One region of the Actinokineospora baliensis genome, then DNA from elsewhere that is predicted to be linked to it. Evidence: riboswitches for the same ligand, from Rfam matches in the RefSeq annotation. Region 1 holds a riboswitch; each other region holds the start of a gene.

The links. A riboswitch is a leader RNA that binds a small molecule or an ion and turns the genes downstream of it on or off. The one in region 1 is predicted to bind S-adenosylmethionine.
Region 2: linked by a shared signal. The riboswitch ahead of thrC (threonine synthase) and the one ahead of JOD54_RS29755 (aminotransferase class V-fold PLP-dependent enzyme) in region 1 are both predicted to bind S-adenosylmethionine.
Region 3: linked by a shared signal. The riboswitch ahead of JOD54_RS10230 (methionine ABC transporter ATP-binding protein) and the one ahead of JOD54_RS29755 (aminotransferase class V-fold PLP-dependent enzyme) in region 1 are both predicted to bind S-adenosylmethionine.

The regions. Positions count from the first base shown of each region.
Region 1 is NZ_JAFBCK010000001.1:6,716,161-6,723,963, forward strand. Features, by position in the region: gene lspA (signal peptidase II) at 1-448, opposite strand, end outside; gene JOD54_RS29755 (aminotransferase class V-fold PLP-dependent enzyme) at 492-1,850, opposite strand; SAM riboswitch class IV at 1,890-2,005, opposite strand; gene JOD54_RS29760 (potassium/proton antiporter) at 2,061-3,542, opposite strand; gene JOD54_RS29765 (DUF167 domain-containing protein) at 3,628-3,915, opposite strand; gene JOD54_RS29770 (TetR/AcrR family transcriptional regulator) at 3,912-4,502, opposite strand; gene JOD54_RS29775 (SRPBCC family protein) at 4,556-5,035, shown strand; gene JOD54_RS29780 (hypothetical protein) at 5,309-7,096, shown strand; gene JOD54_RS29785 (penicillin-binding transpeptidase domain-containing protein) at 7,093-7,803, opposite strand, start outside.
Region 2 is NZ_JAFBCK010000001.1:2,886,548-2,894,350, forward strand. Features, by position in the region: gene octT (diglucosylglycerate octanoyltransferase) at 1-352, shown strand, start outside; gene JOD54_RS13805 (DegV family protein) at 364-1,200, shown strand; gene JOD54_RS13810 (ComEA family DNA-binding protein) at 1,288-1,944, shown strand; gene JOD54_RS13815 (DNA internalization-related competence protein ComEC/Rec2) at 2,289-4,586, shown strand; gene thrC (threonine synthase) at 4,624-5,883, opposite strand; SAM riboswitch class I at 5,895-6,025, opposite strand; gene holA (DNA polymerase III subunit delta) at 6,159-7,136, shown strand; gene JOD54_RS13830 (acyl-CoA thioesterase) at 7,153-7,653, opposite strand; gene rpsT (30S ribosomal protein S20) at 7,724-7,803, opposite strand, start outside.
Region 3 is NZ_JAFBCK010000001.1:2,138,754-2,146,556, reverse strand. Features, by position in the region: gene JOD54_RS10245 (ABC-F family ATP-binding cassette domain-containing protein) at 1-1,175, opposite strand, end outside; gene JOD54_RS10240 (hypothetical protein) at 1,419-1,943, shown strand; gene JOD54_RS10235 (4-(cytidine 5'-diphospho)-2-C-methyl-D-erythritol kinase) at 2,102-3,067, opposite strand; gene JOD54_RS10230 (methionine ABC transporter ATP-binding protein) at 3,930-4,937, opposite strand; SAM riboswitch class I at 5,133-5,222, opposite strand; gene rsmA (16S rRNA (adenine(1518)-N(6)/adenine(1519)-N(6))-dimethyltransferase RsmA) at 5,332-6,189, opposite strand; gene JOD54_RS10220 (resuscitation-promoting factor) at 6,288-7,803, opposite strand, start outside.

The sequences.
Region 1 (7,803 bases):
AGTCGACCACGTGGCCGTGGAACACCGAGGGGGCGCGGAAGATCCGGTCGGTCAGGTTGCCCATCGCCCCGGCCAGGACCAGGCCAAGGCCCAGCGCCCAGCCGACCGAGCGCAGCTTGGGCATGATCCAGATGATGGCCACCACCACCCCGGCCGCGATCAGGGTGAACAGCCAGGTCATGCCGGTCGCCATGGAGAACGCGGCGCCGGGGTTGCGCACCAGCTGCAGGTAGACCGCGCCGCCGAGCAGCCGGATCGGCGCCTCGCCCTCCAGCGTGGCGGTGACGATGATCTTGGTGACCAGGTCGGCCGCGTAGACCAGCAGCGCCGCGACGACCAGGATCAGGCCGCGCCTGCGCGGCAGCGGGGGGGCCTGGTCCGGCTCGGGTTCGACCTCGGTCACCGGGCGGTCGTCCACCGGGCGGTCGTCGTCACGTTCAGCGCTCACCGGCCCATTGTCCACCGGGGTGTCGCCCCACCACTCGGGCGGGCTATTCGGCCAGGAAAGCGGGCAGCCCGCGCTGGTCGTCCACCGGCGCCCACCGGCCCTCGACCAGCGCGTACGGCACCGCGGGACCGTCGGCGACCAGGGTGCGCAACGCGGCGACGACCCGGTCGACGTGCTCGGCGCGGGTGCCGAGGCCGAGGCTGATCCGCACCGCGCGCTCCTCCTGCGCGCCCGCGCGGTCCAGCAGCCTGCGGGTCGCGATGTGCGCGCAGAACGCGCCGTCGCGCACCCCGATGCCGTGCTCGGCCGACAGCACGGCCGCGACCAAGCCCGCCTCGACGCCGTCAATGGTGAAGCTGACGACGCCGACCCGGTCGTGCTCGGCGCCGAACAGGCTCAGCGACCGAAGACCGGGCACGGTCGCGAGACCGGCGCGCAACCGGCGCAGCAAGGCGCGTTCGTGGGCGATGACCGCGTCCCAGTCCTTCGCCAAGGTCTCGCACGCCACCGCGAGGGCGTGGGCGCCGACGACATTGGGCGACCCGGCTTCGTGCCGCTCGGGCACGGCAGCCCACGCGACACCGAGCTGATCGCCCCGGTCCACGACCTGAGCGGTAGCGCCGCCGCCGACCAGGTACGGCTCGGCGGCCTTAAGCCAGTCCGCGCGGCCAATAAGCGCTCCGGAGCCAAACGGGGCGTAGAGCTTGTGTCCGGAGAGGACGACGTAGTCGACGTCGAGTGCACGGATGTCTATAGGCCGATGCGGAGCCAACTGCGCCGCGTCGAGAACGATCCGGGCACCGTGCGAGCGGGCGACCGCGCTAAGAGCCTTGATCGGCCATACCTCACCGGTGACGTTGGACGCGGCGGTCAACACAACCAACCGCGGCCCGACCGGCGTCGACCGCAGCGCTTCGTCCAGAACGGCGACCGCGTCGATAGCGACAGCAGGGGTCTGCACGCGCAGCACGTTCGGTCCGCGCCACGGCAGCAGCGCGGCGTGGTGCTCGGTGTCGAACAGGACGACCGAAGTCGCCCTGGGCAGGGCCTTCGCCAAGAGGTTGAGGCTGTCGGTGGTGTTGCGGGTGAACACCACGGTGTCGGTGTCGTGGGCACCGACGAACCGGCGCAGCACGCGGCGCGCACGCTCATAGACCTTGGTGCTGACCTGGGAAGCGAACCCGGCCCCGCGGTGCACGCTGGCGTACCAGGGCAGCAATTCGTCGACCGCGTCGCGAACCGCGTCAAGACAGGGCGCGCTAGCAGCGTGGTCGAGGTTGGCGTAAGGCACCGTGCGGCCGTCGACCAGCGGAACCCGCAAGCGCGCTCCGGCCACGGCGGGCACGGTGGGCGTGGGCAGGGGCGCCTGCTCGACACGGGCGGTGGGTACAGCGAGCGTCATGGCCGACCTCCAGGTCCGAGGACCCGGGGTACGTCAGCGGGTCCGCGCTTGTCCGCCCGCACTTCGCGGGAGGACCAGGTATTCACCCGGGGCACCCCACCGCGGAGGAGGGTTGCCGGCCAGCAAACCGGGGTTTGACGCTGGCGCTCATTACCTTGTCGACGACTGTATCGGACGCCGGGCCGCTCGCTCGAGGGGGTGAGGCGCGGGTCACCCCTCGCCGGTTTCGCCCCGCCACCGCGCGTAGCGGCCCGCGCGGTCGACGGCGCGGATGCGTTGCTCGGTGGCGGGCTTGGCCTGCTGGGTGGCCACGATCAGGACTTGGTCGCCCTCTTGCAGGCGGGTGGTGGACACCGGGGTGAAGCCTTGGCCACCCCTCGCCACGAGGCTGACGGTCGCCCCGGCGGGCAAGCGCAGCTCGGACAGGTAGACGCCGTGCAGCTTGGACCCCTCGGGGATGGTCAACTGCAGCAGCTCGGCGTCGAGTTCGTCGAGCGTGGCCACGTCCACCTCGACCTCCTTGGTGCGGGCACCGCCGTCGAGTCCTAGCACCCGCGCCAGTGCGCCGAGTGTCGTGCCCTGCACGAGGGTCAGCACGATCACGAGGACGAAGACCGCGTCCACCAACCGCTGCGCGCCCGGCACGTTCTGCGAGAGCGGGATCATCGCGAGCACGATCGGAACCGCACCGCGCAAACCGGCCCACGAGAGGAAGACCTGTTCTCGCCAGGGCATGCGGAACGGCAGCATGGAGATCACGACCGACAGCGGCCGCGCGATCAGCGTGATGACCGCGCCCGCGACCAGACCGGGCACGATCGCGTCGAGCAACCGCGACGGCGACGCGAAGAGTCCCAAGAGGACGAAGAGGCCGATCTGGGCCAGCCAGCCCAGCCCTTCGGCGAAGGAGAGGGTGTCCGAGCGGTGGGGCAACCTGGCGTTGCCCAGCACCAGAGCGGCGAGGTAGGTCGCGAGCAGCCCTGACGCGTGGACGCTCTGGCCCGCGGCGAAGGCCAACACGCACACGGCCACCGTGGCCAGCGGGTACAGGCCGGTCGCCGGTAGCGCCGCCCTCCGCAAGCCGTGCGAACCGATCCAACCGAGAACGAGGCCTATAGCGGCACCGGCGGAGAGCTCGTAGGCGGCGGTGAGCGACAGCAGCCAGTCGACGTCATCCGCGGAGGCGAGAACCACGACGGCGATGTAGCTGGGCGCGTCGTTGATGCCGCTCTCGAGCTCCAAGGAGCCGACCAGCCTGCGCGACACGGAAAGCCTGCGCAGCACGCTGAACACCGCGGCGGCGTCCGTTGACGCGAGGACGGCGCCCCAGAGCAGGGCGAGCCGCCAGTCGAAGCCGAGTATCCAGTGCAGCCCGGCGCCGGTGACGACGATGGTGATCACCACCGCCACTGTGGACAGTGCGATCCCCGGCAGCAGCGCGGACTTGACCTCGCGCCAGCGGGTGGTGAGCCCGCCCTCGGCGAGGATGAGCACCAGCGCGGCCAGCCCCAGCGACTGGGTCAGCTCCGCGTTCGAGAACTCGATGCCCAGCCCCGCCTCGCCGATGACCAGCCCGAGTCCGAGGTAGAGCAACAACGACGGCAAGCCGAGCCGGACCGAGGCCCGTACCGCGAAGACCGCGACCAGCAGCACGGCCGCACCGATCCCCAACGCGAAGGTCAGCTCCCGCACGCCACCTCCAGTTCCCGTCCGTATCGCGAGCATTGTCCCTTGCCGCCCGCGGCCACCCGACCCCCACCCGAAGGTGAGGCGTTGATCACGAAGTGGCTCCCAGCAGCCGCTGCAGCACCTCGTCCGCTCCAGCGGGCTCCGGGTCGATCGCCACGACCTTGTCCCGCCCCCACTCCCCCGCCACGATCACCACGTCCCGGCGCGGCACCCCGAATGCCGCCGCAAGCGCCCGCAGCACCGCGTCGTTGGCCTTCCCCTCGACCGCCCCCGCCCGCACGGCGACCACCAGCGCCCCGTCCTCGCCCCACCGACCACCGACCGATTCGCGCCGCGCACCCGGCTTGACCCGCACCCCGAACCGGAACCCCGTCACCCGTCCACCTCCGCGGACCGGGTCGGCGGCGGGTCGGCGAGCAGGACGCCCATGACGTCGGCCAGGTAGGCGCGCTTGGCGGCGGGCGTGCTGGGGACGACATCGGGGTTGGTCCGGTGCAGCTTGGCCTGCCCGAGGTACACGGCGTACGCGGTGACCGCGCGGCGGCGGGCCTGGGACTTGGTGAAGCCGAGCTCGGTGAAGAGGGTGACGACGTAGTCCATCCGCCGCTGACCGACCCTGGCGACGGCGGCGGCCACCAGCGGATCACCCAGGCTGGCGTGCAGCGCCAACTCGACGTCGATCCCGCGCTCGGGGTGCAGCACGGCGCCGATCAGCCTGCGCAGCCGCTCGGCCGGGGTCGCGCCCTGCTCGGCGTGCGCGATGACCCGCTCGGTGTGCTCCTGCTCCCACCGCGCCAGGGTCGCCTCGACCAGCGCGTCCCTGGTCGGGAAGTGCCAGTACACGCTGCCCTTGGTCACCCCGGCCCGCGCCGCCAACGGCTCGACGGCGACCGCGGCCAGCCCGCCCTCGGCCAGCGCCGCGAGCGCGGCGGCGGTCCAGTCGTCCCTGGTTCGGCGCGGCACGACCATACGTTAGCGTACGGTAAACCATACGGAACCGTATGGAAGGAGTGCTCGTGATCCACAACCGCCACCAGCGCGCCCTGCCCGTCCCCGTCGCCGACGCGGGGCACCTGATCGACGCCATGGCCAGCCCCGACGGCATCTGGCCCGCCCGCTGGCCCGCCCTGTCCCTGGACCGCCCCCTGGCCGTCGGCGCCACCGGCGGCCACGGCCCCATCCACTACACCTGCACCGACTACATCCCCGGCCGCCGGGTCGAACTCGCCTTCGCCCCCGGAGCCCCCCTGGCGGGCGAGCACGCCCTCACCCTCCTGCCCGGCCAAACCCCCAACACCTCGATCCTCCGCCACGACATCACCGCCCGACCCCAAGGTGCCGGACACGTCCTCTGGCCCCTGGTGATCCGCTGGCTCCACGACGCCCTCCTGGAAGACATGCTCGACAACGCCGAACGCGCCGTGGGCCACCCGCCCGCCCACAAAGCCCGCTGGTCCCCCTGGGTCCGCCTCCTCCGCCGCCTCAGATCCCGCTGATCCGCCGGGTCCGCTCCTCCGCGAGCTTCACTCGATCGTGGACCAACCGCGCGGCCCGCCGCGACGAAAACGGCGCACCGCACCCACCCCCGAATGGCCCAGTACGCACTGCTGCATCACTCGTAAGGCCCCCCGCCGCGGCCACGCAAAGTTGCACTGTGCACTTGCGTTTGCACGGGATTACGATGGTGCGATCGACTCGCCGGATCGGCCACCGAAGGGGGTTCCTGCTCGCTCCCGGTGCCGCACCGGGACGGCCGAGCGGGCAGCCACATGACCTCTCACCGCTGGAGCGTGGAGTCCCCCGACCGGTTCGGCGTGCGGAGCCTGTGGGCCGCTGCGCAGGCTCGAGCGCGGGAGTCGGACTTGGACATCCTCACCGTGACGGCGGTGGCTGGGGTGGCGGCGCTCGCCGCGGTGCTGCGGATCGGGGCGCTCGATTCTGTCCCGCGGCCGGGCGAAGGGCGCAACGTCGCGCAGGTGTTCGGGGTCGACTCGATGGGCATGCTGCTGGACGCGAACGCGTCTCCGCTCGCGTGGCTGCAGGCCGGTGGGTACACGGCTCTGACCGACGCGTTCGTAAGGCACACAACGGCTATAGGCGCTGCCCGTGAACCAATGGTCCTCACCGCCGCCATCACCGCGGTGCTTCTGTGGTTCCTATCGCGCCGGATGGGCCTATCGCGGTTAACCGGGGCCATAGCGGTTGCGGTGGTTGCCGTGTCTCCCATGGCTTTAGGGCTTCAGATTGGCGTTAGGCCGGAGAACATCGCCATGCCCTGGGCGCTGGCGGGAATCATCTTGCTGTGGACGCCACGTAAGCACCGCAGGCTCGCGCCGGATCTGTGGGCCACAGTCTTCCTCGTGATCGCTGTGATCACCGCACCGGTCGCACTGCTGCTGATCGTCACCGCGGCTTGGCTCCTGTGGCGTCGCGGCCGCAGACGACTGTCGCTCATGCTGTCGTCGCTGTTCGTCCTTGGCACCGGGATCGGCATGGGTGCGGCGGCGGCGTTGGCGGGACTTCGCATCGCGGCAGAAGGCCCGTCAGCATCGACGTGGGTCGCCGCCGATCCCGCGTTCGCGGCGGCGGGTGTTCTAGCAACTGCTCTAGCCCTCTTCTCCTACCGCCTGCGGCCATTGGCGGTCGGAGTCCTAGCCCTTATCGCCATCGCCGTGATCCCGGGCGGTCCTGGTACCGCAGCGCTGATCCTCGCAGTTCCCCCTGCCGCGCTTCTTATCGCGGGCGCCATAGAGCGCTCATCCCGCCCCATCCGCATTCCGGCGACTGTCCTGGCTGTCGCTCTTGCAGCCGCCGCGGTCCCCAACTGGATAGACGGCCTACGCATGGTCACCACGACCGGCGTCAACCCCAAGCCCATGGCGGACGCTTCCCGCTGGCTGCAAGAGAACCTGCCCACCACTCCGGTCGTCACCGACAGCATCACCTGGGTAGAACTCCTTCGCGCAGGCCGCACACCAACGGCTGCCACGCGACCCGGTGACTGCACCGCGGCCTGCGCTCCCCAGTCCTGGCTCGTAGTCACACCGGGAATGCGCTTACTCCTCCCGAACCGCCCAGACCTTGCCGAAGCCGCTGCCACCGGCGAGGTCGTCGCGGTGTTCGGAACCGGGTACGACCGAGTAGAGATCCACCGCCCCGCCCTCGCTGGCGCGCCGGACACCGAAGAGCGCCAAGCGCGGATGGACGCGGGCATGAAGATCGCCGACTCCCCCCGCGTCGCCGCGCCTAACACAGTCGACCAAGCGCTTAGGACTGGCCGTACCGATCCACGGCTCTTAACGACCCTGTCTGCGTTAGCCCAAACGCGCCCGGTACGCGTAACCGCACTACCACCCGTCGCCGGGGAAGACGCCGCCAACCAGCCTCGACGCCAGGCGTTGCTGACCGCCGCCGAGGAGCCCGCTGACGCGATCGCGCAGTTCTTCACCAGCCAGAACGGCGTGTTGCGCCCAGAGTCGGTCACCACCACCTCGGAAGGCGTGCTGATCCGCTACCCCGCGGGCACCCCGGCGGGCTTGCTTATCCCGTTCGGTTAGATGGCGCCGAGGAACTTGCCCGTCACCGACACCGCAGGAGCCGCGGCACCCGCGTTCTCGACGAGCACGGCGAACGCGACATCACCGCGGTATCCGGCGAACCACCCGTGCGCCTGCGACCCGTCCCCGAACTGCGCGGTCCCCGTCTTCCCGTGCACGGCGCCGTATCCGCGCAACGCCTCACCACGACCGGCGGTCACGACCTCGCGCATCATCGCCCGCAGGTCGCCGATCACCGCCGCGGACGGCGCTTTGTAGCCGGTCTTCACCGTGGTCTTGACCGTGGTGAACAACTCGGGCGTCACCGCGCTGCCCTTGGCCACCGTCGCCGCCATCAGCGCGAGCCCGAACGGACTGGCCTGCACCGTGCCCTGACCGATGCTGTTCTCCGCCTGCTGCGCGGTCCCGCTCGCCGCGTCGATCCGGCCGGTCTCGGTGGTCAGACCCGGCACCTCGAAGTCGGCGGCGAGCCCGAACTGGGCGGCGGCCTTGGGCAACGCGTCCAGCGGCAGTTCGGCGGCCAGCGCGGCGAAGGTGGTGTTGCAGGACTTCGCAAAAGCCACGTGCAGGGGCACGTCACCGAGGTCGAAGTCCGCGTTGCGGATCGTGCGGGTCCCGACCATCTTCGTCCCCGGGCAGGGCACCACCGTGTTGACCGTGGCCTTGCCCGATCCCAGCAACGCAGCGGCCGTCGCGACCTTGAAGGT
Region 2 (7,803 bases), 3.8 Mb from region 1:
GCCAGTGGCGCTGCCCGCGGAACTGACCGTGCGGTACTTGAACGACATCGTGGTCGCTGTGTGGGCTCTTAGGCCTGACCTGCCGGTCGTGGTCATGTTGCCGTCTGTGCACCGGTCGTCCGCCTATGGTTATGTGCACACCGGTAGGCCCCGCGCGGTCGCTCTTGTGCGTGAATGGGCCAAGCGCAGTGGAGTGGTCCTGTTCGACGTAGCCGCGGTCATCGGCGACCACGTCATGGGTGGTCACGGCAACCCAGACGGCATGCACTGGGGTTGGGACGGGCATCAGGCGGTGGCAGTGGCGTTGGCTGAGCACCTGGCGCCGCTGTTGGACGAGCTTCCGGACAACTAGTCTCCTGTCACGTGCCCTTCGCCGTGCTGACAGATTCCACCGCTTACCTGCCGGAAGGTGCGGCAGAGCGGAACGCGGTGCACGTAGTACCGCTTCTGGTGCGTGTGGACGGTCAGGAAGGTCGCGACGGCCTAGACATCGGTCCCGCCCAGTTGGCCGCCGCTCTACGCGATAGGCGGATGGTGACGACCTCTAGGCCCAACCCGGCCGAGTTCGCCGCTACCTACCGCACGCTGCTGGACGCGGGTGCGGACGGTGTGCTGTCGGTACACCTGTCCCGCGAGCTGTCCGGCACCTGGGAGTCAGCGCGGTTGGCCTCGGAGGAGTTCGGCACCGCGGTGCGCGTCGTCGACTCCCGTACGACCGCCATGGGCCTGGGGTTCGCCGTGCTGCGAGCCGCCGAGGTGGCCGCGACGGGGGCGCCAGGCGCGGAGGTCGAGGCGGCTGCTGTGGCGGCGGCGGAGGCGACGAGGTGCTTCTTCGTCGTCGAGACCCTGGAGTACCTGAGGCGCGGCGGCCGGATCGGCGCTGCGGCGGCGCTGCTGGGTACCGCGCTGGCGGTCAAGCCGATCTTGCACGTGGTCGACGGGCAGATCGTGCCGCTGGAGAAGGTGCGCACGACCAGTCGTGCGCTGGGGCGGCTGGTCGACCTCGCGGTGGACGCGGCGGGGGAGTCGCCGGTGCGGGTCGCGGTGCACCACCTGGCCGACCCGGGGCGTGCCGCTGAGCTCGCCGCCCGACTCGCCGCGCGCCTGCCCTCGGCGACCTGCGTCGTGTCGGAACTCGGCGCCGTGATCGGCGCGCACACCGGTCCCGGGGTCCTCGGGGTGGTCGTCGCGCCTCGCTGAGGCCCGAGTTGTCCACAACCCCTCGGGCTGTCCACAGAAGACGGCGGCTACTTTCCGGGGTCTTGCGGGGTCCCTACCGTCGGTTCCATGGCAGACACACAGCGCGTCAACCAGATCGACTCGGTACTGGCCCGGCTCGCCTCGATCGCGGGCCGCCCCTGGGACGGCGCCGCACCCGAGGTTCCCAGACCCCGCAGGCGCTTCTCGGCCGCGGTCGCCATCGGTCTCGTGGTCGTCGGCGCCCTCACACTCGGCGTCCTGACCCTTTCCGGCTCGCCCCCGACACCGGAGCCCGCCCCCGCGCTGGCCGCCGCTGCCGTCGACGAACCTCCGACCCCGAACATCGTGGTCGACATCGTGGGCAAGGTCCGCGACCCCGGCCTCCGCACCCTCCCCGACGGCTCCCGCGTCGACGACGCGCTCCGAGCCAGCGGCGGAGCCCTCCCCGGTACCGACCTGACCACCCTCAACCTGGCCCGCAAACTGGTTGATGGCGAACAGATCCACGTCGGCCAACCAGCGCCACCCCCAACCGACCCCGAACCCGGCGGCAAGGTCAACCTCAACACAGCCACCCTCGCCCGCCTGGACACCCTCCCCGGCGTCGGCACCGTGACAGCCCAACGCATCCTCGACTGGCGCACCAAACACGGCCGCTTCACCAAAATCGACCAGCTGGGCGACGTGGAAGGCATCGGCCCAGCCCGCCTGGAAGCCCTCCGAGACCTAGTAGTCGTCCGATGACCCCCGACCTACCCGCGACCACAGCGGTTCTCGTAACCCTGGTCGCCCTTGGCCTGATCACCCACTGGTCCCTGGCCACCGGCCTCGGCGTAGCGATCTGTGTAGTCGGCGCCGTCCTAGGCGCTGGCAGAACACCCCTGTGACGCGATCCCACGGCAACTGTCCGTGCAGCGGGGAAGGGGGCGACTAAGGTCCGGTGGACGCTGATCGGATTGTCCATTGTGGCCACTAGCTGTCGGTTGCCCGTGGTGAATGTTCGTCTTGCGCGCTGATGTTCTCGCTACTCCCGCGATGCCCGGGAATGGCCTGAAAGTTGGTCAAAGTTGCTGAAGGAGGTGGTGGGTGTGCGGTTGGACTGGCGGTTGGTGCCGGGGGCGCTGGCGGTCTGGCTGGCCGGGTTGGTCGGGTTGTTGGGGCACTGGGTCCTGGCGGTCGTTGTCGGGGGAGTGGGGGTGGTTGGTGGTGCCGTCTTTCTCCGGCGCGGGCTGCGGCCGAGCGGAGCTGGATGGCCGTTGGTGGTGTGCGGGGTGCTGGCGATCTGTCCGATCGCTTGGCGGGTTCGTGAGGCCGCGGTTGACCCGTTGCGGGCCGAGGCCGCGCGGGCCGCGGTGGTGGAGCTGCGAGTGGAGGTGGGAGAACGCCCGAGGAGGGTGAAGGCGAGTGGGTTCGGTGCGATGCCCTCCGGGGTGCGGTCGGTGGTCATCCCGGTGACCGCCGAGGGCAGCCGCCTGCTGGTGTTCGCGCCGGTGGAGCAGTGGGCAGACCTGTTGCCGGGGCAGCGGTTGGTGGCCCGGGGCACGCTCGGGGCCGCTGAACCGGGGAGCCTGACCGTCGCCGTGCTGCGGGTCCGCGGGCCGCCGTCGGAGGTGAGTGCCGCGCCGGGGTGGCAGGTGGCCGCCCAGTCGCTGCGGGACGGGCTGCGGGTGGCGGCCTCCGTGCTCGACGACGAGGCGGCGGGACTGCTCCCGGCCTTGGTGGTCGGCGACACCGACGGGATGGTCCAGTCGGTCGAGGACGACTTCCGGGCCGCGGGGATGGCCCACCTGCTGGCGGTCAGCGGGGCGAACCTGGCCATCGTCTGCGTCTGCGTGCTGTTCCTGGCGAGGTTGCTGCGGGCGGGACCGCGTGGCTCAGCGGTCGTGGCCTTGGCTGTGCTGGTCGGGTACGTCGTGCTCGTCGGGCCGGAGCCGAGTGTGCTGCGGGCCGGGGTCATGGGCGCGGTCGGCCTGCTGGCCTTGGCGCTCGGTCGGGAGCGGTCGGCGTTGCCCGCGCTCGCCGCCGCGGTGATCGCGCTGGTCGCGGTGGATCCGGCGATGGCGGTCAGTTTCGGGTTCGTGTTGTCCGTGCTCGCGACAGCCGCCCTGGTCCTGGTGGTGCCGGGGTGGGTGGACCGGCTCGCCCGACGGCGGGTGCCCAGGCTGGTCGCCGAGGCGGTCGCCGTGCCCGCGGCGGCGCACCTGGCCACGGCACCGGTGGTCGCCGGGATGAGTGGCCAGGTCAGCCTGGTCGCCGTGGTCGCGAACCTGGTGGCCGCCCCGGTCGTGGCGCCCGCGACCGTGCTCGGGCTCGCCGCCGCGCTCGTCATGCCCGTCCTGCCCTGGTTGGCGGAGTGGCTGGCGCGGTTCGCCGGGCCGCCGGTCGGTTGGCTGGTCCTGGTCGGCGGCTGGGCAGCGGACGTGCCGGGTGCGGTGCTCGACTGGCCGTCGGGCTGGTGGGGTGGCGTTGCCCTTGTGCTGCTGCTCGGGTGCTTGGCGGTCGGGTCGCGCTACCGGCGGGCCCGGGTCGCGATGGCGCTGGGCGTGATCGGGGTGGTGCTCGTCCTGCTCCCGATCCGCGTCCTCGCGCCTGGGTGGCCACCAGCCGGGTGGGCGGCCGTCGCGTGCGATGTCGGGCAGGGGGATGCCGTCGTTCTGTCCACTGCGGACAGTGGGCGGGCGGTGCTGGTCGACACCGGGCCGGATCCCGCGCCGGTGCGGGAATGCCTGGACCGGCTTGAGGTGCGGCAGCTGCCGCTGGTGATCCTCAGCCACCTGCACGCCGATCACGTCGGTGGGCTGGCTTCGGTGTTGGCGGACCGGTCGGTCGGCGCGGTCGCCGTCGGGCCGGGACGGGCGCCGGAGTGGGCTTGGCGACAGGTGCGGCGGCAGACCGAGGCGGCCTCAGTGCCGTTGGTCAGCGTCGCAGAAGGGCAGCGGCTGGCTTGGCCAGGGCTGTCAGTGGAAGTACTGGCCCCACGGGGAAAGGAGGTACGCGCCGAGTCGGATGGCACGGCGATCAACAACCGTTCGGTGGTCCTGCGGGCGACCACGCGGACCGGTCGGGTGCTGCTCACCGGGGATGTCGAGTTGGCAGCCCAAGCCGACCTGCTGGCCGCCGGGGTCGACCTGACGGCTGAGGTCGTGAAGGTGCCGCACCACGGATCTCGTTACACCGCACCGGAGTTCATGGCGGCCGTCAGGGCGCGGGTGGCTCTGGTCAGCGTCGGAGCGGGCAACCGCTACGGGCACCCCAGTCCGCGCACGCTCGACGTCCTCACCTGGACGGGCGCGCGAGTGGTGCGCACCGACCTCCAGGGCGACAGCGCGGTCGTCGGCTCGGGCGTGGTCGTGCGGGGGCAGCCGAGGTCGCCGCCGGGGCGGTGATCTGTGGGGTGGGTGGCCCCCACCCCACAGATCTCGGTCAGCCCCGGTTGAGGACCTCGTGGACGGCGGCGGCCGTCGGCGGGACGGTGGCGCGCGGGCCGATGTGGTCCTGGACGGCGTCGAGGGTCTTGAGGCCGTCGCCGGTGATCAGCAGGACGGTGTCGGCTTCGGGGTCGAGCTGGCCGGTCTCGATGAGCTTCTTCGCGGTCGCCACGGTGACGCCACCGGCGGTCTCGGCGAAGATGCCCTCGGTGCGGGCCAGCAGGCGGATGCCCTCGACGACCTCGGCGTCGGTGACGTCCTCGACCGCGCCGCCGGTGCGGCGGACCGAGTCGAGCACGTACGGGCCGTCGGCGGGGGCGCCGATGGCCAGCGAGCGCGCGATCGTGTCCGGCTTGACCGGGCGGATCACGTCCTGGCCCGCCTTGAACGCCGCCGACACCGGGGAGCAGCCGGTGGCCTGCGCGCCGAAGATCCGGTACGGGGTCGCCTCGACCAGGCCGAGCTCGCCGAGCTCGCGGAACGCCTTGTCCACCTTGGTCAACTGCGAGCCGGAGGCCACCGGCACCACGACCTGGCCGGGCAGGCGCCAGCCGAGCTGCTCGGCGACCTCGTAGCCCAGCGTCTTGGAGCCCTCGGCGTAGTACGGGCGGACGTTGACGTTGACGAACGCCCAGTCCTCGTGCTCGGCGGCGAGCTCGGTGGCCAGCCGGTTGACGTCGTCGTAGTTGCCGTCGACGGCGATCAGGGCGCCGTCGTAGACCGCGGTGGTGAGGATCTTGGCGCGCTCGAGCGAGGACGGGATCAGCACGACCGAGTCCCAGCCCGCGCGGGCGGCGGCCGCGGCGACGGCGTTGGCGAGGTTGCCGGTCGACGGGCAGGCCAGGACGCTGAAGCCGAGGGTGCGGGCGGCGGCGAGGGCGACGGCGACCACGCGGTCCTTGAACGAGTGCGTGGGGTTGCCGGTGTCGTCCTTGACCCACAACGACTTCACGCCCAGGGCCGCGGCCAGCCGGTCGGCCTTGACCAGGCGGGTCAGGCCGGGGTCGGTGTTCGGGAACCGCTCGACGTCGGCGGGGACGGGCAGCAGGTTCTTGTAGCGCCAGATCGAGCGGGGGCCCGCCTCGATGTCGGCCCTGGTCACCGTGCCGAAGTCGTAGGCGACCTCGAGCGGGCCGAAGCACTCGGCACAGGCGAACTCGGCGGCGAGGGGGATCCGGTGGCCGCACTCACGACAGGACAGCGCCCGAGCGGGGCCGAGGTCGAGTGTGCTGGTCTGGACGTCGACAGAGGTCATCGCGAGGTGTCTCCTCATCTATCCCGCGTGGCGGGTCGGAATTGGCACCGTGGTCGTCCGCCTCCTCGCGATGAGGAAGTGACGCGTACGCCGGTTGCCGGGGCTTCATCGGGCCGTTTCCCTCTGCCCCTCTGGATGAGCGGTATTCAGTTGTCGCCCGGGGTCGACCCGGTGCGTGCTGGCCACGGTACGGCACGCCGGGCCCCGGTTGCCAGCCCGATCCCCGGCCCGCACCCACCCCGCCGGCGTCGTGGCGCCGTGGCAGGATCGCGGGCGTGAACTCGCCCTCGGTCGTCCCGCCGCCGCTGCAACTGGTGCTGGGAGAAGAGGAATTGCTCATCGAGCGCGCCATCCGCGGCGTGCTCGACACCGCCAGGCTCGCCGACCCGGCCGCCGACCTGACCAGGACCCGGGTGGCTGAACTCACAGCCCCCGAGCTGGCCGAGATGGTCAGCCCGTCGCTGTTCGCCGAGGGCAGGGTGATCGTGCTCGACGCCGCGCACGAGGCGACCCAGGACATCGCCGCGCTGGTGATCAACTACGCCAAGGCGCCCGCCGACGGGATCGTGCTCGTGGTGGTGCACAACGGTGCGGGACGCAAGGCGGGCAAGGACGTCGTGGCCGCCATGAAGAAGGCGGGCGCGGTGGTCACCGAGTGCCCGAAGATCACCAAGGCCGCCGAGCGCGAGGCCTTCGTGCGCAACGAGATCCGCCGCGCGGGGGGCAAGACCGACCCGAGGGCGGTCGCCGCGCTGGTCGACTCCGTCGGGTCCGACCTGCGGGAGCTCGCCGCCGCGGCGGCGCAACTGGTGGCCGACGCGGCTGGCGACGTCAGCGAGGAGGCGGTGCGCCGCTACCACCGCGGGCGGGCCGACGTGACCGGGTTCGCGGTCGCCGAGAAGGCGGTCACCGGGGACGTCGCCGGTGCGATGGAAGCCCTGCGCTGGGCGATGCAGTTGGGCGTCCCGCACGTGCTGGTCGCCGACGCGCTCGCCGACGCCGTGCGCACCGTGGCCAGGGTGGCCGGGGCGGGGCGCGCGGACCCGTTCAAGCTCGCGGGCGAGCTGGGCATGCCCGCCTGGAAGGTCAAGAAGGCCCTCGCCCAGTCCCGCGGCTGGAAGCCGGCGGGCCTCGCCGACGCCATGCGCGCGGTCGCCGAGGTCAACGCCGACGTCAAGGGCGTCGCCGCAGACGCCGACTACGCCCTGGAACGCGCCGTCCTGCGCCTGGCCGAGGCCCAGCGCCGCGACTGATCCCGCGGCGGGTGGGTCAGGGCTTGGGGGTGCGGCTGGCGAGGATCTCGTCGCGGCGGGCCAGGCGGTGTTGGCGGCGGATCTCGGCTTCGCGCAGTCGCCGTTCGTCCTCTTCGGTCTCGGGGGCGACCGGGGGAACGGGGCGGGGGTGGCCGTCTTCGTTGACGGCGACGAAGACCAGGTATGCGGTGGCCACCTTGGTCGGGGGGACACCGGCGCGGTCCCAGGGTTCGGCCAGGACGCGGACGCCGACCTCCATCGAGGACTTGCCCGCCCAGTTGACCTGGGCGTGCGCGTGGACCAGGTCACCGACGCGGACCGGGTGCAGGAAGGTCATGCCGTCCATGGCGGCGGTGACGGCGGGGCCGCCGGAGTGGCGCTGGGCCACCGCCCCGGCCACGTCGTCGACCAGCTTCATGATGACTCCACCGTGGACGGTGCCGAGGAGGTTGGTGTCCACCACGGTCATGATGTGCGACAGCGAGGTCCTCGCGGCCGAACTGGGCTTGGGATCCATGCCCGCAGTCTCGCGCACATGACAGCGGCGCCGCCCCCGGAGGGAGCGGCGCCGCTGTGTGAGTCTGAGCTCAGCCGAGCTTGTTGACCCGCTGCGCCATCGCCGACTTCTTGTTGGCGGCCTGGTTGGGGTGGATGACACCCTTGCCAG
Region 3 (7,803 bases), 4.6 Mb from region 1:
TCGGCCAGTTGCGACGCGGACAGGTCCTGCTTGCCCAGCGTCACCCGCCGGGCGATCTCCTCCACGGCCTCCAGGACCCGCTGCTGCGGCGGGAGCTCGCGCAACTCCTGCGTCAGGTGCGCCAACCGCACGGTCTGGCCCTGGATCCGTTTGCCCGCAAGGGGTTCGCTGTCCCCGGCGAGCAGCCGGAGCACGGTGGTCTTGCCGGAACCGTTGACACCGACCAGGGCCACGCGGTCACCGGGACCGATCCGCCACGTCTCGGCGTCGAGGATCGGCTTGTCACCCGCGCTGATCGAGACGTCCTCGAGCTCGACGACCGTCTTGCCCAGGCGGCGCTTGGCGAACGCGAGGAGCTCGACGTTGTCGCGCGGCGGGGGCACGTCGGAGATCAGCGCCTCCGCCGCCTCGATCCGGTAGCGCGGCTTGGACGTCCTCGCGGGGGCGCCCCGGCGCAGCCAGGCCAGTTCCTTGCGGGCGAGGTTGCGGCGCTTCTCCTCGAGGGTGTCGGCCAGCCGCGCGCGCTCGGCCCTGGCGTAGATCCAGTCGGCGTAGCCGCCCTCGTACTGCTCGACCCGACCGCCGACCACCTCCCAGGTGCGGGTGCAGACGGTGTCGAGGAACCAGCGGTCGTGCGTGACGACGACGAGCGCGGTGCCGCGGGCCAGCAGGTGCTCGGCCAGCCAGCGCACCCCCTCGACGTCGAGGTGGTTGGTCGGCTCGTCGAGCACCACCAGGTCCAGTTCCCGCACCAGCGCCGCGGCCAGCGCCACCCGGCGGCGCTCGCCACCGGACATGGTGTCGACCGGGCTGTCGAGGCCGAGCGTGGTGATCTCCAGGCCCTCCAGGATCGACCGCGCCCGCGCGTCGGCGGCCCACTGGTGGTCCTCGGTGATCCCCAGCGGGTCCAACACGGCGTTGCGCACGGTGGACCCCTTGGCGAGCTCGGTGCGCTGGGTCACCACGGCCATCCGCAGGTCCCTCGCCCGGCTCACCCTGCCCTCGTCGGCTGGCTCGAGCCCGGCGAGGACCTCCAGCAGGGTCGTCTTCCCGCCGCCGTTGAGCCCGACGACGCCGATGCGGTCACCGCCGCCAACACCCAGGGACACCTTGTCGAGCAACGGCCGCACGCCGAAGCTCTTGCTCACGTTCTCCAGGTTGACCAGGTTGGCCATCGGGCCCGCACTCCCACCGCTCGCCGCCGACTCTGCCCACTGAGCGTATCCAGTCCCCGGCCGGGGACCGGATGGTGCTCGCCGTCACTTTCCCAGATTTACCGAATATCCAGCGCGTTCGGTCGACGACCCCGGGTGAGCGGTCCGCATTCCCCGCAACCGTTCGGACACGCTCCGTGTGATTCTTTTGACGTGGTAACAAAATTCGACTAATTACGACATAGGAGTTCGTCTGGAGGTCAAATGTCGTACGCGCGCCGGTGGGCGCGGTTCCCGGTCGCCATCGCCGCCGCGGGACTGCTGCTCGCCGCCTGTTCCAGCGAGCAACCCTCGCCGGACGGGACCACGTCGGCCCGCCTGGGTCGCCAGATCGAGATCCGCTCCAGCGGCAGCCCCACCCTGGCCACCCTCTGGCTCGACAGCGTGGTGGCCGTCGACTGCACCGAACCGGGCAGCCTCCCGCCCAACAACGGGCACTACCTGGCCGCCACGATCGTGCTGCAGACCTCCGAGCAGTACCAGCCGGACTCCGGCTGGTGGATGAGCGCGGCCGACTTCGCCACCGAGGACAAGGACGGCAAGGCCACCGGCAAGGGCATCGTGACGTCCTGCCTGCCCGAGCACCGCTACCTGCCCGACGACTTCTACCTCTCCGACTCCGGCTACTACGGCGTCGTCCTGATCGACTCGTCGAGCGTGCACGGCACCCTGACCTACAAGCCGCACAACCTCCCCAACGACGTCACCGGGTGGCACTGGGAGTTCTAGTGGCCCGACCCAGAAGGTTGACGGGATCTCGACCTGCCCACGACGTCCCTGGCTGCGTTGCCGAAACGACCGAGTACGCCCAGTACGAGGCCGTTCCGGCGCCTTGCCAGGAACGCCGTGGGCAGGCCGATACCCCACCAACCATCTGGGTCGAGCCACTAGGCGTGGGCCTCGGGTGGGACGGGCCGCGACGGGTCTTCGGTTGGCGTGACCCGGGCGCCGGGGACCGGGCCATGGGCCACGCGGACAGTGCGGCAGACGCCCGCGCCGGAGAGCTCCGCGGCTACCCTTAGCGCCGCGTCGGCGTCTTCGCACAGGAAGGCGCAGGTGGGGCCGGAGCCGGACACCGTGCCCGCGAGGGCTCCGGCGTTGACGCCCGCGCGGAGGGTCCGGCGGAGGCCGGGTCGCAGCGACACGGACGCCGCCTGGAGGTCGTTGCCCAGCAGGAGGGCGAGCTGCCGGGGGTCGCCCGTGGCCAGGGCTTCCAGGACGGGCTCGACCCCACCGATGCGCGGCGGGTCGCCCTCCGCGCGCAGCCGGTCGAGCTCGCCGTAGACCTTGGGGGTCGACAGGCCACGGCGGTCGAAGGCCAGGACCCAGTGGTAGGTGTGCCTGGTCAGCACCGGCACCAACTGCTCACCGCGGCCTGTCCCCAATGCGGTACCGCCGTGCAGGACGAACGGCACATCACTGCCCAACTTCGCAGCGACCTTGGCCAACTCGTCGCGCCCGATCTCCAACCGCCACAACGCCGCCAACCCCACCAACGTCGCCGCGGCGTCCGCACTCCCGCCCGCCATGCCGCCGGACACCGGGATGCCCTTGCGGATGACAACCCGCACCTTCGGCTCATCCACATCCCGACCCACGTGCCTGGCCAACTCCTGCACCGCCCGCCACGCCAGGTTGCTGGCACCGGTCGGAACCGAATCGGCCCCCTCCCCGTGCACCTCCACCCCCGGCTCATCAGCAACGGCGACGGTGACCTCATCGGTCAACGACAACGCCTGGAACACAGTGGCCAGGTCGTGGTACCCGTCCGCCCGGAGATCCCCGACGGCAAGGTGCAGGTTGACCTTCGAAGGCACCCGGACGGTCACCGGGGCAGGCACGACAGCGAGCACCCAACCAGCCTACGGGGACGCGGACGGTTGGCAGGAATCCCCTGCTCGCCTTGGCTGCGGCCTCGGGCGCGGACCCGTGGTGCGGTGGGTTTGATGGGGCTCGCACCCCGGACCCGTGGTGGTGCGGTGGGCTCGGTGGGGCGGGCTCGCGACCCGGACCCGTCGTGGGGCGGTGGGCTCGGTGGGGCGGGCTCGCGACCCGGACCCGTCGTGGGGCGGTGGGCTCGGTGGGGCGGTGTCGGCTCGCCTTCGGCATTGCGCTGGATCGTGGTGGGTGGGGTGTGCTCGATGGGGCGAACTTGGTTTGCGCGGGGCCCCTGCGCCACCCGTGGCAGGACCGCAAAGCTGGGGCCGAAAAGCATGGCCCTGTCCGCGCACAACGCTACGGATACCGCCACCCCACACAAACCAAGTCCGCCCCATCGAGCATTTAGGTGGGCGGCTTCCGAGGAGCGGTAGTCGGCTTGGGTGGGACGGCTCGGGGGGTTGCTCTGGCACCAAACAGCCCACCGAGTCGGCCCACCGAACCCAGCCCACCGAGTCAGCCCACCCAAGCCAACCCACCGAGTCAGCCCCGCCAGCCCGGCCACCGCTCCCGGGAGTCGCTGGTGCCAACTGCTCGATGGGGTGGACCTGTTTTGTGTGGGGGAGCGGCAGTCGTAGCGTTCCTGCGCGGACAGGGCCACGCTTTTCGGCCCCTGCTTTGCGGTCCTGCCACGGCTGTCGTAGGGGCCCCACGCAAAACAGGTCCACCGCATCGAGCCTTCACTCAAATCGCGGATCGGCGCGCGATGCCGCAGGCGAGCCGACGGATCCGATGCAATGCCGAAGGCGAGCCGAACGTAAGAGACCGGAAAGCCGACTAGGCAGCGATGGGCCGAGCGATGCCGACCTGCGGGCGAACCACGCCGCCCCGTTCGGTGATCCAGCCCAGTGCCTGGTCGGCTCGGAGCCCGTTGAGGCCGAGGAGGAAGCGGGCCACCGGGGTTTCGCCGATGCGGGTGAGGCCGCCGCCGATGACGGAGATGGTGGTGTCGAAGCGGGCCGTGGCCTCGGGCAGCAGGGCGCCGACGGCGGCGAAGCCGATGAGGATGGTTTCGGCGACCCGGTCGTAGCCCGCGGTGGCGCCCTTGGCGACGTCGATGGACGGGAGCAGGGACTGGGCGACCTGGCTGGTGGAGTCCTGCACGAGCGAGAGCAGGTTGCCGGCCTCGGCGACGCGGCCGTCGGACAGGAGGGCGACGTCGTCGGCGATGCGGCGGACCACGCCTGCGTCGCTGGTGACGACGAGGACGGTGGCGCCGAGTTCGGCCCTGGCGCGGTCGAGGACGGTCAGCACACCGGCCGCGGCGTCGGCGTCGAGGGACCTGGTGGGGTCGTCGGCGAGCAGCAGGCCGGGTTCGCCAACGAGGGCGCGGGCGACCTCGACGCGGGCGCGCTGGCCGGGGCTGAGCGTGTCGGGGTAGCGGGCGGCCTTGTCGGTGAGGCCGATCAGGTCGAGCAGCTTGCCGACCTTCTCCCGCCGCTGCGGGCCGTCGACGCCCGCCTGCTCGAGGGGCAGGGCGATGTTGCCAGCGGCGGTGCGCTGCGGCAGCAGGTCGCCCTGGGTGACGACGCCGATGCGGCGGCGGGCGGCGCGGAGTCTGCGCGGGTCGAGCGCGGCGGTGTTGAAGCCGTCGACCCTGATCACGCCGCTGTCGGGGCGTTCCTGCAGCGCGACGAGGCGGGCGAGGGTGGACTTGCCGGAACCGGCGGGGCCGACGACGCCGGTGATGGTGCCGGTCGGCACGTCCAGGCTGACGTCCTCGAGGGCGACGACGGGGCCGGTGTTGCCCCAGAAGGACTTGCTGAGGTTCTCGACGGTGATCACGGTGCTACTCCAAGCGGGCGCGACGGCACACCAGAAGTCCTCAGAGGACAGTCCGGTGCCAGTAAGAGGGGGTGACGAAGACGTGCTGCTACGCGGTAATCAGCGGGTTGCGCACATCGGTCGACACGCCGTCACGGAACGCCTGCACTGGTCGATGACCCGGCGTGTGGTGAGGATCGGCATCCGTTTCTCACTCCTCCATCGCTCCTGGCGGTAGCACCTGCCCGCGGTGGGTGGTTGCTGCGGCGTCATCGAGCCAGGTCTCTCGGCCGCTCAGGATGGAATGCCCACAGAGTAGACCCGACCACGACCACCAAACGCAAGCGCGTGAGGTCAAGATGAGGGCCCCGGGTTCGATACATCACACCTGGGGAGTAATCGATGCCTGCCTGCGCTACTGCGGTCGAGCGAACGCCTGGGCTATCCGGACGAAGTCGCCTACCGACAACTGCTCACCCCGCAGGGACGGGTCGACCCCCGCCGCGACGAGCACCGCTTCGGCCGCAGGTGGCGAACCGGCCCAATCGGACAGTGCGGCGCGCAAGGTCTTTCGCCTTTGCGCGAAGGCGGCGTCGACGGCGGCGAACACCGCGTCGCGGTCAACACCGACCGGACTCGCCCGCCGGGTGAGAAGAACCAACGCCGAGTCCACGTTGGGAACCGGCCAGAACACCGTCCGCGACACCGTCGCCACCCGGCGCGCCTCGGCGTACCACGCGATCTTGACGCTGGGCACCCCGTAGACCTTGCTGCCCGGCGGCGCGGCCATCCGGTCGGCGACCTCGGCCTGCACCATCACCAGCACGGTGCGCAGGCTCGGCAGCTCCGCGAGCAGGTGCAGCACCACCGGCACGGCCACGTTGTAGGGCAGGTTGGCCACCAGCGCGGTCGGCTCAGCGCCGAGCTGGGCCGCGGTCACCCGCATCGCGTCGCCGAGCACGACGCGCAGCCGGTCGGCGAGCTCGGGGGCGCGGTCGGCGACCGTCCCGGGTAGCCGGTCGGCCAGCACCGGGTCGATCTCGACCGCGACGACCGAGGCGCACTCGGGCAGCAGCGCCAGGGTGAGCGAGCCGAGTCCCGGCCCGACCTCGAGCACGACGTCGTCGGGGGTCAGGCCCGCGGTGGTCGCGATGCGACGGACGGTGTTGGGGTCGTGCACGAAGTTCTGGCCGAGTTTCTTGGTCGGCCGCACCCCGAGTTCGGCGGCGAGCCTGCGCACGTCCACCGGGCTGAGCAACGCCGAACCGGTCATTCCCGCAATGCTACTCGGGCGCTCGGACCGCGCTGGTGCGGCCCATTTCCGGAAATGGCAAAGGCCCTCCGAAGAGGGCCTTTGCCGACGATTTCAGATCAGGTGGGCAGGCCGAGCTTGCGGGCGCAGGCGGGCCACGCGCTGTAGCCGCCGCGGGCGTCGCGGACCTTGGTCGCGATGGCGATCTGCTGCTCGCGGGTGGCCTGGTGCGGGTAGGCGGCGTAGGCGCCGCCGCCGTTGGAGTCCCAGGTGCGCTTGTCGAACTGCAGGCCGCCGTAGTAGCCGTTGCCGGTGTTGATGGCCCAGTTGCCGGTGGCCTCGCACTGCGCGAGCCGGTCCCAAGCGGAGCCGTCGGTGATCACCGGCTGCGGCGGCTTCTTGGTGCCGACCTTGACGACCTTCGGCTTGGCCTCGGTGAGGACCTTGGCGCCGATCTCCTCGCGCTTGACCACCTTGCCGTTCTTCTCGGTGATCCGGTAGGTGACCATGCGCTCGCCCGGCGCGCCGGGCTCGACGACGGTCTCCTTGCCCTTGTCGAGCTCGGGGTCGTCGACCTTCTGCACCGGCGGCGCGACCGGCTCGGCCTGGTTGATCACGGTCACGCCGGTGCGGCTGATCTTGATCTCGGCGCCGGAGGTCAGCTTGAGGTCGGCGCCCGGCGCGATCGCGTCCTGCGGGCCGAGGGTCAAGCCGCGCTCGCTGAGCAGCTCGCCGACGGTCACCGCGGTCGTGCGGACCGGCGAGGGGGCGTTGCCGCCGTCGAAGAGGGTGATGTCCTTGGCGGTCTTGATCTCGACCGCGATGCCCTCGAGCGGCACCGAGGCGTCGCCGCCGACCGAGACCCACGACCCGGCGACCGGGGCGCCCGCCTGGCGCAGCGCCTCGCCGACGGTGGTCGCGCGGACCCAGACCTCGCGCTGCTCGCCGTCGACGGTCAGCTGCAGCGCCCGACCGCGCTGGAGCACGATCTTGCCGTCGTCGCCGATCTCGGCGCTGGGCGAGGGGCTCAGCGAGTCGTGCGCGCCGACGGAGATGCCCTCCTCGGCGAGCACCTCCCCGACGGTGTCGGAGTAGGTGTTGATCTGCTTGCTCTGCCCGTCGACCTCGACGGTCACGGTGTTGTTCATCGCGATCGCCGCGCCGCCGCCACCGATGAGGGTGACCAGCACGGCCGCGATGGTGGCCTTGAGGAAGGTGCCCTTCCAGCGCTTGACCGCGGCGAGGAGGCCGGGGGCCGGGGCGTCGGCCTCGCCGACCTTCAGCGGCTGCGGGGCGGCGGAGAGCTCGTCCGGGATGACCGGCAGGACGGTGGTCTCGGCGTTGATGAGCCGGATGAGCTCGTCGACGTCGACACCGGCGGTGGCCATGATCTCGTCGGCCTGCGGGCCGAGGGCGTGGCGGACGTCGTGGTCGGTGATGGCCAGCGAGGACGAGTAACCCTCGTCGAACTCGCGGCTGACGTCGTAGAAACCAGTGGACTGACCATCGGGGAAGGTGGGGAGACTCGGGAACTCCGACTGCCACGCGGTGAAGTCGTCCTCGTGCGTGGCGGTGCTGACCGCCGTGACCGGGGTGAACCAGTCGGTGTCGGCGGAGAAGCTGTCGTGCCCAGGG